Regions from separate parts of the Micromonospora sp. WMMD730 genome, predicted to be linked through region 3. Evidence: riboswitches for the same ligand, from Rfam matches in the RefSeq annotation. Region 3 holds a riboswitch; each other region holds the start of a gene.
The links. A riboswitch is a leader RNA that binds a small molecule or an ion and turns the genes downstream of it on or off. The one in region 3 is predicted to bind cyclic di-AMP.
Positions count from the first base shown of each region.

Region 1: linked by a shared signal. The riboswitch ahead of ACN265_RS21540 (C39 family peptidase) and the one ahead of ACN265_RS28525 (coiled-coil domain-containing protein) in region 3 are both predicted to bind cyclic di-AMP.
Region 2: linked by a shared signal. The riboswitch ahead of ACN265_RS06220 (coiled-coil domain-containing protein) and the one ahead of ACN265_RS28525 (coiled-coil domain-containing protein) in region 3 are both predicted to bind cyclic di-AMP.

Region 1 covers NZ_JBMHML010000002.1:5,000,555-5,004,300, reverse strand. Annotated here, with positions in the region: gene ACN265_RS21545 (hypothetical protein) at 1-496, shown strand, start outside; cyclic di-AMP (ydaO/yuaA leader) riboswitch at 996-1,140, shown strand; gene ACN265_RS21540 (C39 family peptidase) at 1,413-2,264, shown strand; gene ACN265_RS21535 (CDP-glycerol glycerophosphotransferase family protein) at 2,387-3,746, opposite strand, start outside.
Region 2 covers NZ_JBMHML010000002.1:1,356,368-1,360,113, forward strand. Annotated here, with positions in the region: gene ACN265_RS06210 (STAS domain-containing protein) at 1-350, shown strand, start outside; gene ACN265_RS06215 (SRPBCC family protein) at 448-915, shown strand; gene ACN265_RS06220 (coiled-coil domain-containing protein) at 988-2,043, opposite strand; cyclic di-AMP (ydaO/yuaA leader) riboswitch at 2,048-2,179, opposite strand; gene ACN265_RS06225 (cation diffusion facilitator family transporter) at 2,345-3,259, opposite strand; gene ACN265_RS06230 (HelD family protein) at 3,367-3,746, opposite strand, start outside.
Region 3 covers NZ_JBMHML010000002.1:6,696,910-6,700,655, reverse strand. Annotated here, with positions in the region: gene ACN265_RS28535 (helix-turn-helix transcriptional regulator) at 1-86, opposite strand, end outside; gene ACN265_RS28530 (carbonic anhydrase) at 320-1,033, shown strand; gene ACN265_RS28525 (coiled-coil domain-containing protein) at 1,139-2,164, opposite strand; cyclic di-AMP (ydaO/yuaA leader) riboswitch at 2,168-2,299, opposite strand; gene ACN265_RS28520 (YibE/F family protein) at 2,466-3,746, opposite strand, start outside.

The DNA of each region.
Region 1 (3,746 bases), 1.7 Mb from region 3:
CCAGGACACCCTGGAACGGGCCTGGCAGGCGTACGACGAGGCCGAGACGACCGCCCGCCGGTTCGTCGGCGCGGGGGCGCTGCCGAGCCCGCGTACCCCCCGGACACCCGCCGAGTACGCGGGTCGGGAGCGGTGGCTGCACCAGGAGGCGGTGGCGGCGCACTGGCGGGGCGAGTTGTCGGTGGAGCGGCTGCGGGACGTCTTCGCGCACCGCGACGGCTGGGACCCGCGCCGGCACCCCGTCGAGCACGAGGTGATGCTGGCCCGGGCGGTCCGGGAGGACCGGCGTGCGGCGTACCGGGCGGCGGCCTGGCGGGAAAGCGTCGCGTGGCGGGACGCCGAGCTGGCCGCCGAGGCCGCCCGCTCCCTGGCCGCCGAGGCGTACGCGGCGACGCAGCGGGTGCGGCCGGGCCGGGTCCCGCTGCCCCGTACCGCGACGTCGGCGGCGACCCGCCTCACGCAGGCCGCCCGCTGGCACCCGGCCCGGGTCGGCTGACCACCCCGGGACCGCCGCTCCCGGGCCGGACCAGGCCCGGCCCGGGATGATCGACACAATGACGCGCAGATGGCGGTGTCCGCGCCGCGTTGACCCCGCGACTTCGGCCCCGTTGCGAATGCCGTGCCCCCGCCCCGGCGGTCCCGTTGCGGGCGGTGGTCCTGCCCGGGGCCGCGCGGGCCGGGAGACCGGGGGTCCCGGGGGCCGAATCGTTATCCAGGGCGGTGTGGGTGCGGTCACGGTCCGGCGGAACCGGACAGCCCGTCACACCCGGTCACATCGACTCCGCTGATCATCGGAGGTTGCGGGTCGGCTGTCCGGTCACTGCCCTGCCGAGCCCTGACGGCCATTCGTCCCGGCCCGCACCCCCGCTGCCCGAGTGCCCCGCAAAGAAGCCGACCCGACGATGTTTGCGCAGCTCACAGGGCTTGGCGGGAGCGAAGGGTGACCAGTAGTGTCGCTGCGGTCCGGTGCGGTTTCCGATCGCAGGAGGCGACGCCGTGCCGACCCGCTCAATCGTGCATGTCACGAACCGGGGACCCACACGCACCACCTGGGGTGAATCTCCGGGCCACGGCCCGGGGTAGGGCGATCTTCCCGCCCGAATCCGTCAGCTAACCCGGTCGGCGGCAGCGGAAGGAGTTTCATCCTCGTGCAGCATGACCCCACCCCCTCGGTGGTTCCTCCACCTCGGCACCGGGGTGCCGCCGGACCGTCGCGCCTGACGCGCTGACCCGGCCGTCCACCCCGCCGCCCGACCCCGGTCGGGCGACCCGCCGACCCGTCCGGCTCCCGTCGGGCGGTCCCTGCCGAACGAGCGGCGCAACACCCGATCCGCGCGTGGCGTACCCGCCACGTGCCGGTCCGGCGTGCCCGGCCGCCTCGCCCCGTGGAGGAACACCCCGTGAAGCACCACATGAAGCGTCAGCTCCGCCGATTGGGCGCCCAGCGCCCGTACCGGATGGTCGTCGGCTCGGCGGCGGTCCTCGTCCTGGCCGCCGGTGGCACCGCCCTGGCCGCCGGGGTCGATGACGCCCCGACCGACCAGCAACGCGCCACCGCCGTGGCCGAGACCACCCCCCGCCTCGACGACGTCGCCAGCCGCGCCCAGGCCCGGGTCGCCGTCCCCGCCCCGGCCAGCCCGTCGGCCACCCCCTCGACCAGCCCGTCGGCGAGCCCCACCCCGGCGCCGCGCGTCACCCGGGCGAAGGCCCGCGCCACCGCCGACCCGGATCTGACCCGCAAGGCGGCCCCGAAGCCCCCGTCGTCGAAGGTCCTGCGCTACGACTACCAGGCCCAGATCACCTACTACTACTGCGGCCCGGCCGCGGTGCGCAACGCGCTCAGCGCGGCCGGCATCGAACGCGGCCAGGACGACCTCGCCGCCCAGCTGGGCACCACCGAGATGGGCACCAACTCGGCCGAGGACACCACCCGGGTGCTCAACGCCGTGGTCAAGGGCGACCCGTACCGGACCCGGATGTTCGCCGGCACCCCGAGCGACGCGCAGATCGAGCGGCTGCGGGCCGACGTGGTCGCGGCGGTCACCGACAAGCGGGCCGTGGTCGCGAACGTGGCCGGGGACGCCACCGACCTCGACGGCGGCTGGCACTCCTTCCCCGGCGGCCACTACGTCGCCGCCGTGGGCTACCGGGACAACGGCCGTACCGTGCGGATCGCCGACTCGGCCGACCCGTCGCTGCCGGCCTACTGGGTCAGCGTGACCACCCTGGCGAACTGGATCGCCACCCGGGGCTACTCCGCCTGACCGAGCCACCCCCCACCCGCCCCGGCCGCCCGCGGCCGGGGCGGTGCTCGTCATGGGGCCGATGTAGCGGTGTCAGCGGATCCGGATACCGCAACATCGGCCCGATGGCGGGCGGCCCCCGGTCAGATCCGGGGGGAGAGGGGAGCGGCGGGGGCACGGGGGGCCGGCGGGGCCCAGCCCGGCTCCAACTCCCGGCGGGCGGCGTCGAGGAAACCGTCGGCGTACGCGTCGGCGGGGAAGTCGCCCAGGTAGCGGCGCCGGGTGTCCCAGCGGGCCGCCGCCAACGGGTCGGTGTCCAGCAGGCCGGTCAGCACCTCGTCGAGGTTGGCCATGTCCCGGCGCAGCACGTAACCGGAGCGGGCCAGCGGGAACCGGTCCAGGAACTCGTCGCCGTCGACGCCCAGGTCGGTCACCGCGTACGGCTTGCCGGAGTAGAGGTAGTCGGAGATGACCCCGGAGACGTCGGAGACCAGCGCGTCGGAGCGGTTGACGCACTCGGTCAGGCTCAGCTCACGGCTGGCCGCCGCCCCCCACAGGTGCTGCCGGCCGGTACGGGTCCGGTCGGCGGCGAGCAGCTCGGTGAGCCGGGCCAGCTGCCGGGCCGAGGCCGGGTTCTGCCCGGTGTACGGGTGGGCCCGCAGGATCACCGTGGCGCCCCGGTCGAGCAGCCGGCGCAGCAGCGGCTCGGCCACCGGCAGCGAGCAGTAGTTGGCGTCGGCGTGGTGGCCGGTCCAGGTGGGGGTGTAGAGCACGGTCGGGGCGGTCAGCGGGCGGGCCTCCCGGCGTACCTCGATGGCTTCGACCTGCGGCCGGCCGACCACGACGAACTTCTCGGCGGGGATCTCCACGCCGGCCCGCGCGTACCGCTCGATCGCCGCCGGACCGGCTACGAAGATCTTGTCGAAGATGGCCGAGACCGGGTTGGCGCTGGGGGCCTTGTCGCTGTCGCCGTGGTGCAGCTGCACGTGGGTGAGCTGGGTGAACCGGATGCAGTGGCTGTTCTTCGCCCCGTGGTTGACGTAGAACGCCACCCGCAGGCTGGGCACCAGCGCCTCGTCCATGGCCTTGAGGGTGGGGCAGTAGACCACCGGGGCGCTCGTCGCGGCGGCGATCGTGGGCAGGAACTCCGGCTCCCGCAGCAGCACCAGGAACGGCCGGCCGAGCCGCTCCAGGTAGGGCAGCCACATGGTGACCTGGTATTCCGAGCCGGGCGGGGCGGAGAAGTAGAGCAGGAACTCCGGCTGGTGGGCGCGCAGCGCCCGGGTCACCGGGCCGCCCCCGCCCGACGGCCGGAACCGCCGCTGGGCCAGGTCCAGGCCGACCGCACCGCAGCCGGCCGCGACCACCAGCACGACGACCAGCGCCAGCACGGCAGGCAGGGCGAACGCGGCGGCCACCGCCACCACGGCGAGCAGCCCCAGCAGTACGCCGCCGAGCCGGGCGGCGACCAGCGGGGTCCACGCCCGCACCGGCAGGTTCGCC
Region 2 (3,746 bases), 5.3 Mb from region 3:
TCGTGAAGTCGGTCCTGCCGGCCGGTGTCATCGAGATCGCCCCCCGTGGTGAGATCGACGTCGACACCGCCTACGAGGTACGTGAGGCGATCGCCGAGGTGCTGGCCAAGGGTCGGCCCGCGCGGATCGAGCTGAACATGCGACTCGTCACCTTCATCGACTCCGTCGGGATCAGCGCCATGGTCGCCGGCTTCCAGACCGCCGAGGTCAGCGGCGTCAAACTGATCGTCACCGAGCCGAGCCGGTTCGTGCACCGACAGCTCTGGGTCACCGGCCTGCTCGGGCTCTTCGGTGCCCCGGAGCCGTACTTCGCCGGTGCCGCCACCCCGGAGGTCCTGCCCGGCGCCTGACCGGGCCCCGGTCGGCGTCGACGCCACTGACCAGGGACGTTGCCAGTCCGTCTCCGGTACGGCACGATCGTGCGACCGACGACGGTCAGGAGGCCCGGTGGTCCGGCGGGAGAGCTTCAGCTACACGGTGCAGGCGCGCTGCTCACCGGCGGACGCGATGGCGCTGCTGAGCGACCTGTCCCGGCAGGAGGAGCTGCATCCCCTGATCGTCCGGGTGCGCCGGCTGCCCGCCCGGCCGGGTGCCCTGGCCAGCTACGCGATCACCGACCGGCTGGAGCTGGGGCCGCTGCGGTTCCCCGTCACCTACCAGGCCGACGTGCTGCTGGCCGGCGACGACGAGATCGTGACGATGGCCCGCCAGCAGCCCGGCACCACCGTACGCAACCACACCCGGCTGCGGATGGAGGGTGACCTGCTGCGGATCGACGTGGAGATCACCCTCGCCGCGCCGGCCCCGCTGTTCGGCTACGCCTTCCGGCAGGCCCGCGCCGCCCACCTGGGGTTGGCCAGCCGCCTCGGCGCGGTCCTGGACAGCCGGGCCGGCGACCCACCCCCCGCCGGCTGACGACCGCCGGCACCCGCCCGGACGGTCGCGCCGCGGTGGCCCGCCCTGAGCGGACGGGCCACCGCGCCGGGATCAGATCATCGACAGGTGCACGTGGTTGGTGTGGTCGCTGGACGGGTCCCCGTTGCCCCCGCTGTACGCCTTCCACCCGCTGCTCGGCAGCCAGATCCGCTTGAACCAGATCACGTAGAGCACACCGAGCCGGTCGGCGTTGCGGATGAAGTACGCGGCGAGGTTGTTGCCGTACGTCCGGTCGCCGCCACTGGCCACCCCGCCGAAGCCGCCCTTCTGGGCGGCGAAGTCGCACGCCCGGCCCTTGGGGTGCTCGCCGGAGCCGCTGGGCCGGTAGCAGGAGACGTACCTGGTGAAACCGGCCGCCTTGGCCTGGTTCAGGGCGTTGAGCGTACGCGGGGTGATACAGCCGTTGGCCGGCGTCGGGTCGTTGACGCTGCACGACTCGGACGGCCAGGAGCCGTCGGAGTTGCGGGGCGCCCCCTTGGCGTTGCTGGTGGACGTGCCGTCCGAGCTGCCGGAGTCGCGGGAGGTGGGGGCCGGCTTGTCGGCGGCGGCCACCGCCAGCGCCCGCTCGGCCTGCTCCTTGCGCTTGCCCATGGTGGCGACCTGCTTGCGCTGTTCGGTGATCTCCTGGGTGACCGCCGCCCGGGTCCGGGTGGCCTGGTCCCGGGTCTCGATCATCGTGCGCAGTTCCTGGTCCTCCCGGGTGGCGACCGTCTCCAGCGCCGCCGCGCGGTCCAGGAAACCGCTCGGGGTGTTGCTGTTGAGCAGGGCGGACATCGGCCCGAGCCGGCCGGTGCGGTAGGCCGCGCCGGCGATCTCGCCGACCTTGGCGGTCTGCGTGACCAGCTGCCCCTCGATGGTCTTGAGCTGCCCGTCGAGTTCCTGCTGGCGCTTGGTGGAGCGCTCCAGGGCGGCCTTGGCCTCCAGCCAGCCCTTGCTGGCGGCGTCGAGCTGGTCGCGCAGCGCCGGGGTGCCGCCCTCGTCGTCGCCGGGGGCGGCGAGCCGGGTGGCGGGCGCGGCGGCGGCCGGGGTGAACGGCGCGGCCGACACGCCCAGGGCCAACGCCGTGACGACTGCGGCCAGCAGCCGCGTGGTGGTGCGTACGTGCATGCGGATGTCCTTCCGTCAGCCGCCGACCGGGTTAGCTGACGGGTTCGGGACGGAAGATCCCTACCGCTGACGCGGATGCACCCCAGGAACGTGGTTCCCCGGTTCGCCCGGGCGGGCGATTAGGCGGCGGCCTCTGCCTGGCGGAGACCGGGGCCGAGCCTACCGGTACGCGTGTGACGCCTGCCTACCTCGTGACTGAGGGTACGAGAGTGAATACCCTCAAAAGGTTCAAACGACGCAAATTTCCGCGATCTCTGTGCGGGAGTACCCGGCGGGGCTGACCGTCCGGCCCGGGGCGGGGTCACCAGTGGGCGGGGCCGCATGCGCCGGGGCTCGCCCCGGGCTCGACCTGGAGGGTGGCGTGCTCGATGTGGAAGTCCTCCCGCAGGGCGCCCCGGGCGGCCGCCAGCACCGCGCCGACCTCGGCGTCACCGGCCAGGGTGAGGTGGGCCGAGGCGACGTCCATGCCGGAGGTGAGCGTCCAGACGTGCAGGTCGTGCACCTCGGCGACACCGGGCACGGCGGTCAGCCGGTCGTGCACGGCGGTCACCGGCAGGTGCTCCGGGGCGGCCTGGACCAGGATGCGCACCGCCGCCCGGCCGAGCCGCCAGGTGCGGGGCAGGATGAACACGCCGATCGCCACGGCGACCAGTGGGTCGGCCCACCACCAGCCGGTGCCGGCGATCAGCAGCGCCGCCACGATCACCCCGACCGAACCGAGCAGGTCGCCGAGCACCTCCAGGTACGCCCCGCGCAGGTTGATGCTCTCCTTGGCGCCCTCCCGCAGCAGGCCGAACGCGACGATGTTGGCGAGCAGGCCGAGCACCGCCACCACCAGCATCGGGCCGGCCAGCACCTCGGGTGGCTCGCCGAACCGGCGGACCGCCTCGATCAGCACGTAGACCGCGACCCCGCTGAGCAGGACGGCGTTGGCCAGGGCGGCGAGCACCTCCAGCCGGTAGAGGCCGAAGGTGCGCTGCGGGTCCCGGGCGGCCCGCCGGGTGGCGGTGATCGCGGCCAGCGCCATCCCGATGCCGAGCACGTCGGTGAACATGTGCCCCGCGTCGGAGAGCAGGGCCAGCGAGCCGGTGCCGAAGGCGGCCACCGCCTCGACCACCATGAGCACGGCGAGCAGCCCGAACGCCGCCCAGAGCCGACCCCGGTGCCGGTGCGCGGCGTTGCTCACCGTCGCGCTGTGGTCATGACCTGCGCCCACGTCCACACCCTCCGTCGCCGCTGCGGACCCGCTCCAATCTATGCTCACATCGCTATGTATGCAAGTGATGGTCGGACGTCCGGCCAGGTGGGCCGGGTCCCGGTCGGTCAGCCGGTCGGCTCGACGGTGGTGAGGCGCTGGGTCGCCCGGGACAACGCCACGTAGAGCGTCCGCACCCCGGAGCCCGGATCGGCCCGGATCTCGCCGGGGCAGACCAGCACCACCCCGTCGTACTCCATGCCCTTGGCCTGGAGGCTGGTCACCACCTGCAGGCGCGCCCCACCCCGGTCGCCCAACCAGCCGGCGACCTCGTCGCGGCGGGGCACCGGGGTGATCACGCCGACCGTCCCCGCCACCTCGGCCAGCAGCGTGTCCACCGCGTCGGCCGTCGTCCGGGCCAGCTCCGCCGCCGGCACGTGCAGCGCCACCGGGTCCACCCCGGTGGAGCGCACCGCGCTCGGCAACTCCAGGTCCGGGTAGAGCCGGC
Region 3 (3,746 bases):
GCGATGGCGAGCAGCACATGGCCGTGGTTGGTGAGGAACGTCCAGTTCCGGGTGCTCCCCGTGCCGTCTGTCGCCATGCCGGTCATGGTATGGCCCGTACCTGGGAGACCCGTCGTCGGCCGCCCCGACGGGTCCCGGGGTCGCCCGCCGATGCGGTACGCGCCCCGGGTCCGACACGCCGTCGACACCGCGCCGACCGACGCCTGAAACGTGTATCACGAAATCTTGACGTACCTTTAGCTGCGTGTGACCGTGGGGACACGGCCGTCGTCGCCGCCGGCCGGCGTGACCAGGTGCGATTCCGGACCGAGGTGAGGCAATGGCCCCGATCACTCCGACCCAGGCGTTGGCCGAGTTGCAGGCCGGCAACCGGCGGTTCGTCGCCGGTGCGCCCCGTCATCCCAACCAGGACGCCGGGCACCGCACCGCCGTCGCCGACGGTCAGCATCCCTTCGCCGTCATCGTCGGCTGCTCCGACTCCCGGCTCGCCGCCGAGATCATCTTCGACCGGGGTCTCGGCGACCTGTTCGTGGTCCGGACCGCCGGCCACACCGCCGGGCCCGAGGTGCTCGGCAGCGTCGAGTACGCGGTCACGGTGCTCGGCACCCCGCTGGTGGTGGTCCTCGGGCACGACTCCTGCGGTGCGGTGCAGGCGGCCCGGGACACGGCCCGCACCGGCACCCAGCCCCCGGGGCACCTCTACTCGGTGGTCGCCGCCGTCGGGCCGAGCCTGCGCCGCGCGGCCCAGCAGGGGGTGCACGACATCGACGGGATCGTCGACATCCACATCGCGCAGACCGTCGAGGTGCTGCTCGGCAACTCTCCGGTGATCGCCGCCGAGGTGGCCGCCGGTCGGTGCGCGGTGGTCGGCATGTCCTACCGGCTCGCCGCCGGCGAGGTCCACCAGGTCGCCCCGGCCCCCGAGCCCGCCGCCGCGCTGCCCGAGCCCGCCGCCGCGCTGCCCGAGCCCGCCGCCGTGGTGCCCGCACCGACCGTGCCGGCCGGTGCGGCGCCGGAACCCGTCGCCTCCTGACCCGCACCGGTCACGACGAAGGCCGCCCGGCTCAGCCGGGCGGCCTTCGTCATGCGTGGCCCGAACAACTCATCGGGGCCGGTGGTGCGGTGCCGAACACGGTCGCTACAGCAGTGACACGTGGACGTGGTCGGTGTGGTTGGACGGCCCCGAGTACGAACTCCAGCCGTTGGCCGGGAACCAGATCTGCCGGTTCCAGATCACGTAGTAGATGCCCAGCCGGTCCGAGTTGCGGATCAGGAACGCGGCGAGGTTGTTGCCGTACATCCGGGTGTCGTTGTTGTGCCACGGGCTGAACCCGCTGTTCTGCAACGACCAGTCGCACGCCCTGCCCTTGGGGTGCTCCCACGGCCCGCCGGGGCGGTAGCAGCCGACGAACCGGTTGAACCCGGCCCGCTTGACCTCCTTGTACATGTGCAGCGTGCGCGGGGTGATGCAGCCGGACGTGGTCGGGTCGTTCTCGCTGCACGACTCCCCGCGCCAGTCGCCGTTGGCGGTCTGGCCGGGTGCGACGCGGGCCACCGGGGACGTCGCGTCGACCAGGCCGCCGGTGAAGCCCCGGCCGCCGACCAGGGCCAGTGCCTTGTCGGCCTCGGTCTTCTTCTTGGCCATCAGGTTGGCCTGCTTCTGCTGCTCCCGGACCTCGGCGTCGACGGCGAGCTTGGCCTGCTCGGCCCGGGTCTTGACCTTGTTGACCTCGGCCAGCTTGCCGGCGTTGACCATGTTCAGCTCGTCCAGGGCGGCGGCCCGGCGGACGAAGGCGTCCGGCGCGTCGCTCTCCAGCAGCGCGGCGACCGCGCCGACCCGACCCGTCCGGTACGACTGGGCGGCGATCTCGGTGACCTGCGGGGCCAGCGCCGCCAGCTCCTGCTCCGCCTTCTCCACCTCGATGGCGTATTCGAGCTGGCGCTTCTTGGACTTCTCCAGCCGGGTCTTCGCCGCCGAATACTCCCGGTTGGTGGCCTCGATGACGTCGGTGAGCAGCTTCGGCTCGTCGTCCTCCTCGTGCCCCGAGGGGGTGGGCGCGTTGGGCGCGGCCGTCGCGGGGGCGGCGGCCGGTCCGGCGACGATCGCCAGGGCGGCGAGTACGGCCACTGCCGGCGTCAACCAGCGGCGTAGGGGTGCCGTCACAGTTTTCCCTTCCGTCGACCGCCGACCGGGTTAGCTGACGGGTTCGGGACGGAAGTGGCCCCTACCGCTGGCGCGGATTCACCCCAGGTGCTCGGTTCCCCGGCTCGCCGTACGGCGATTGGGCGGTGGCACCGCTGGCGCCGGTGGGCGCCTTCGGCGGTGACCGGCAGCGAGGTTACCCGAGAGTCGTACCGGGGATCTACGCCCGCAACCCGACCAAATGAGTATTTTCCCGATAGCGAGGGGTAATCAGTGACGCGACCGACAGGCGTGACCTCGCCTCCGGTCACGCAGCGCAGTGTCACCATGCGGTGTCCGTGCTCCTTTCCGGGTCTGGCCATCGTGCGGGGGCCGGGGTGGACGGTTCGCCGTGCCGGGGGGCGCTCAACGCCTCCAGCGCCTCGGCACGGTCGGGGGCGGGACGTGGGGTGGGCGGCGACCCGGTCGTACCGGCGTCGGCCGGTCCCCGCCCGGCGGTCACGACCAGCGCGGCCAACCCGGTGGTCAGCGGCACCGCCGCCACCAGGCCGAGGGTCGCCACCGCGCTGCGGACGATCTCCTGGGCCAGGAACTCGCTGGTGAGGATCTGGCTCACCGGGCGGCTGTCGGCGGTGAGCAGGAGCAGCAACGGCAGTGACGCGCCCGCGTACGCCAGCACGATCGTGTTGACCGTGGACGCGATGTGCGCCCGGCCGACCCGGGTCGCCGCCCGGTAGAGCTGCAACCGGGACAGCCCCGGGTTGGCGTGCGCCAGCTCGGTTACGGTGGCCGCCTGGGTGACCGTGACGTCGTCGAGCACGCCGAGCGACCCGATGATGATCCCGGCCAGCAGCAGGCCGTGCAGGTCCACGTCACGCTGGTACATCGACAGCGTGGTGGCCTCCTCGCTGCCGAACCCGGTCAGGTGGGTGGCGGCGGTGGCCAGCGTGCCCAGCACGCCGGTCAGCACCAGGCTGCCCAACGTGCCCAGCACCGCCACCGAGGTCTGCGCGGTGATCCCGTGGGTCAGGTACAGCACCACGAACATGATCAAGGCGGCGCCGGTGACCGCGATCGGCAGCGGCGCACCCCCGGCGGAGATGCCCGGCACCACGAAGGTCAACAGGATGGCGAAGCTGGCCCCGAGGCCGGCCAGGGCGGCCAGTCCGCGCAGCCGGCCGAACGCCACGATCGCCGCCGCGAACAGGGCGACCAGCCAGAGCAACGGCATGCCCCGCTGGTGCTCGGCGATGTGGTAGCTGCTCGCCGACGGATCGCTCGGGTCGGCCAACGCGACGAGCACCACCTCGTCGCCGACCGCCACCGTCGGCGCTCCCGGCCCGGACGGCACCGGCGTCTGCACCTCACGGCCCGCGTCCGGCCCCTGCTCGACGGCGACCGTCACCGTCCCGCACGGTCCGTCGGCCACCCCGGGAGGGCCGTCGGGGGTCTGCGGGGCGGGCGGGCACGGTTCGGTCACCACCCGGGTCACCGTGCCGTGGTGGCGGGGCACCTGCTCACCCTGGTCGATCTTCGGGGTCGCACCGGGCCAGAGCACCAGCGTGGCGATCACCGTGACCACGATGAGCGGCACCACCGTCAT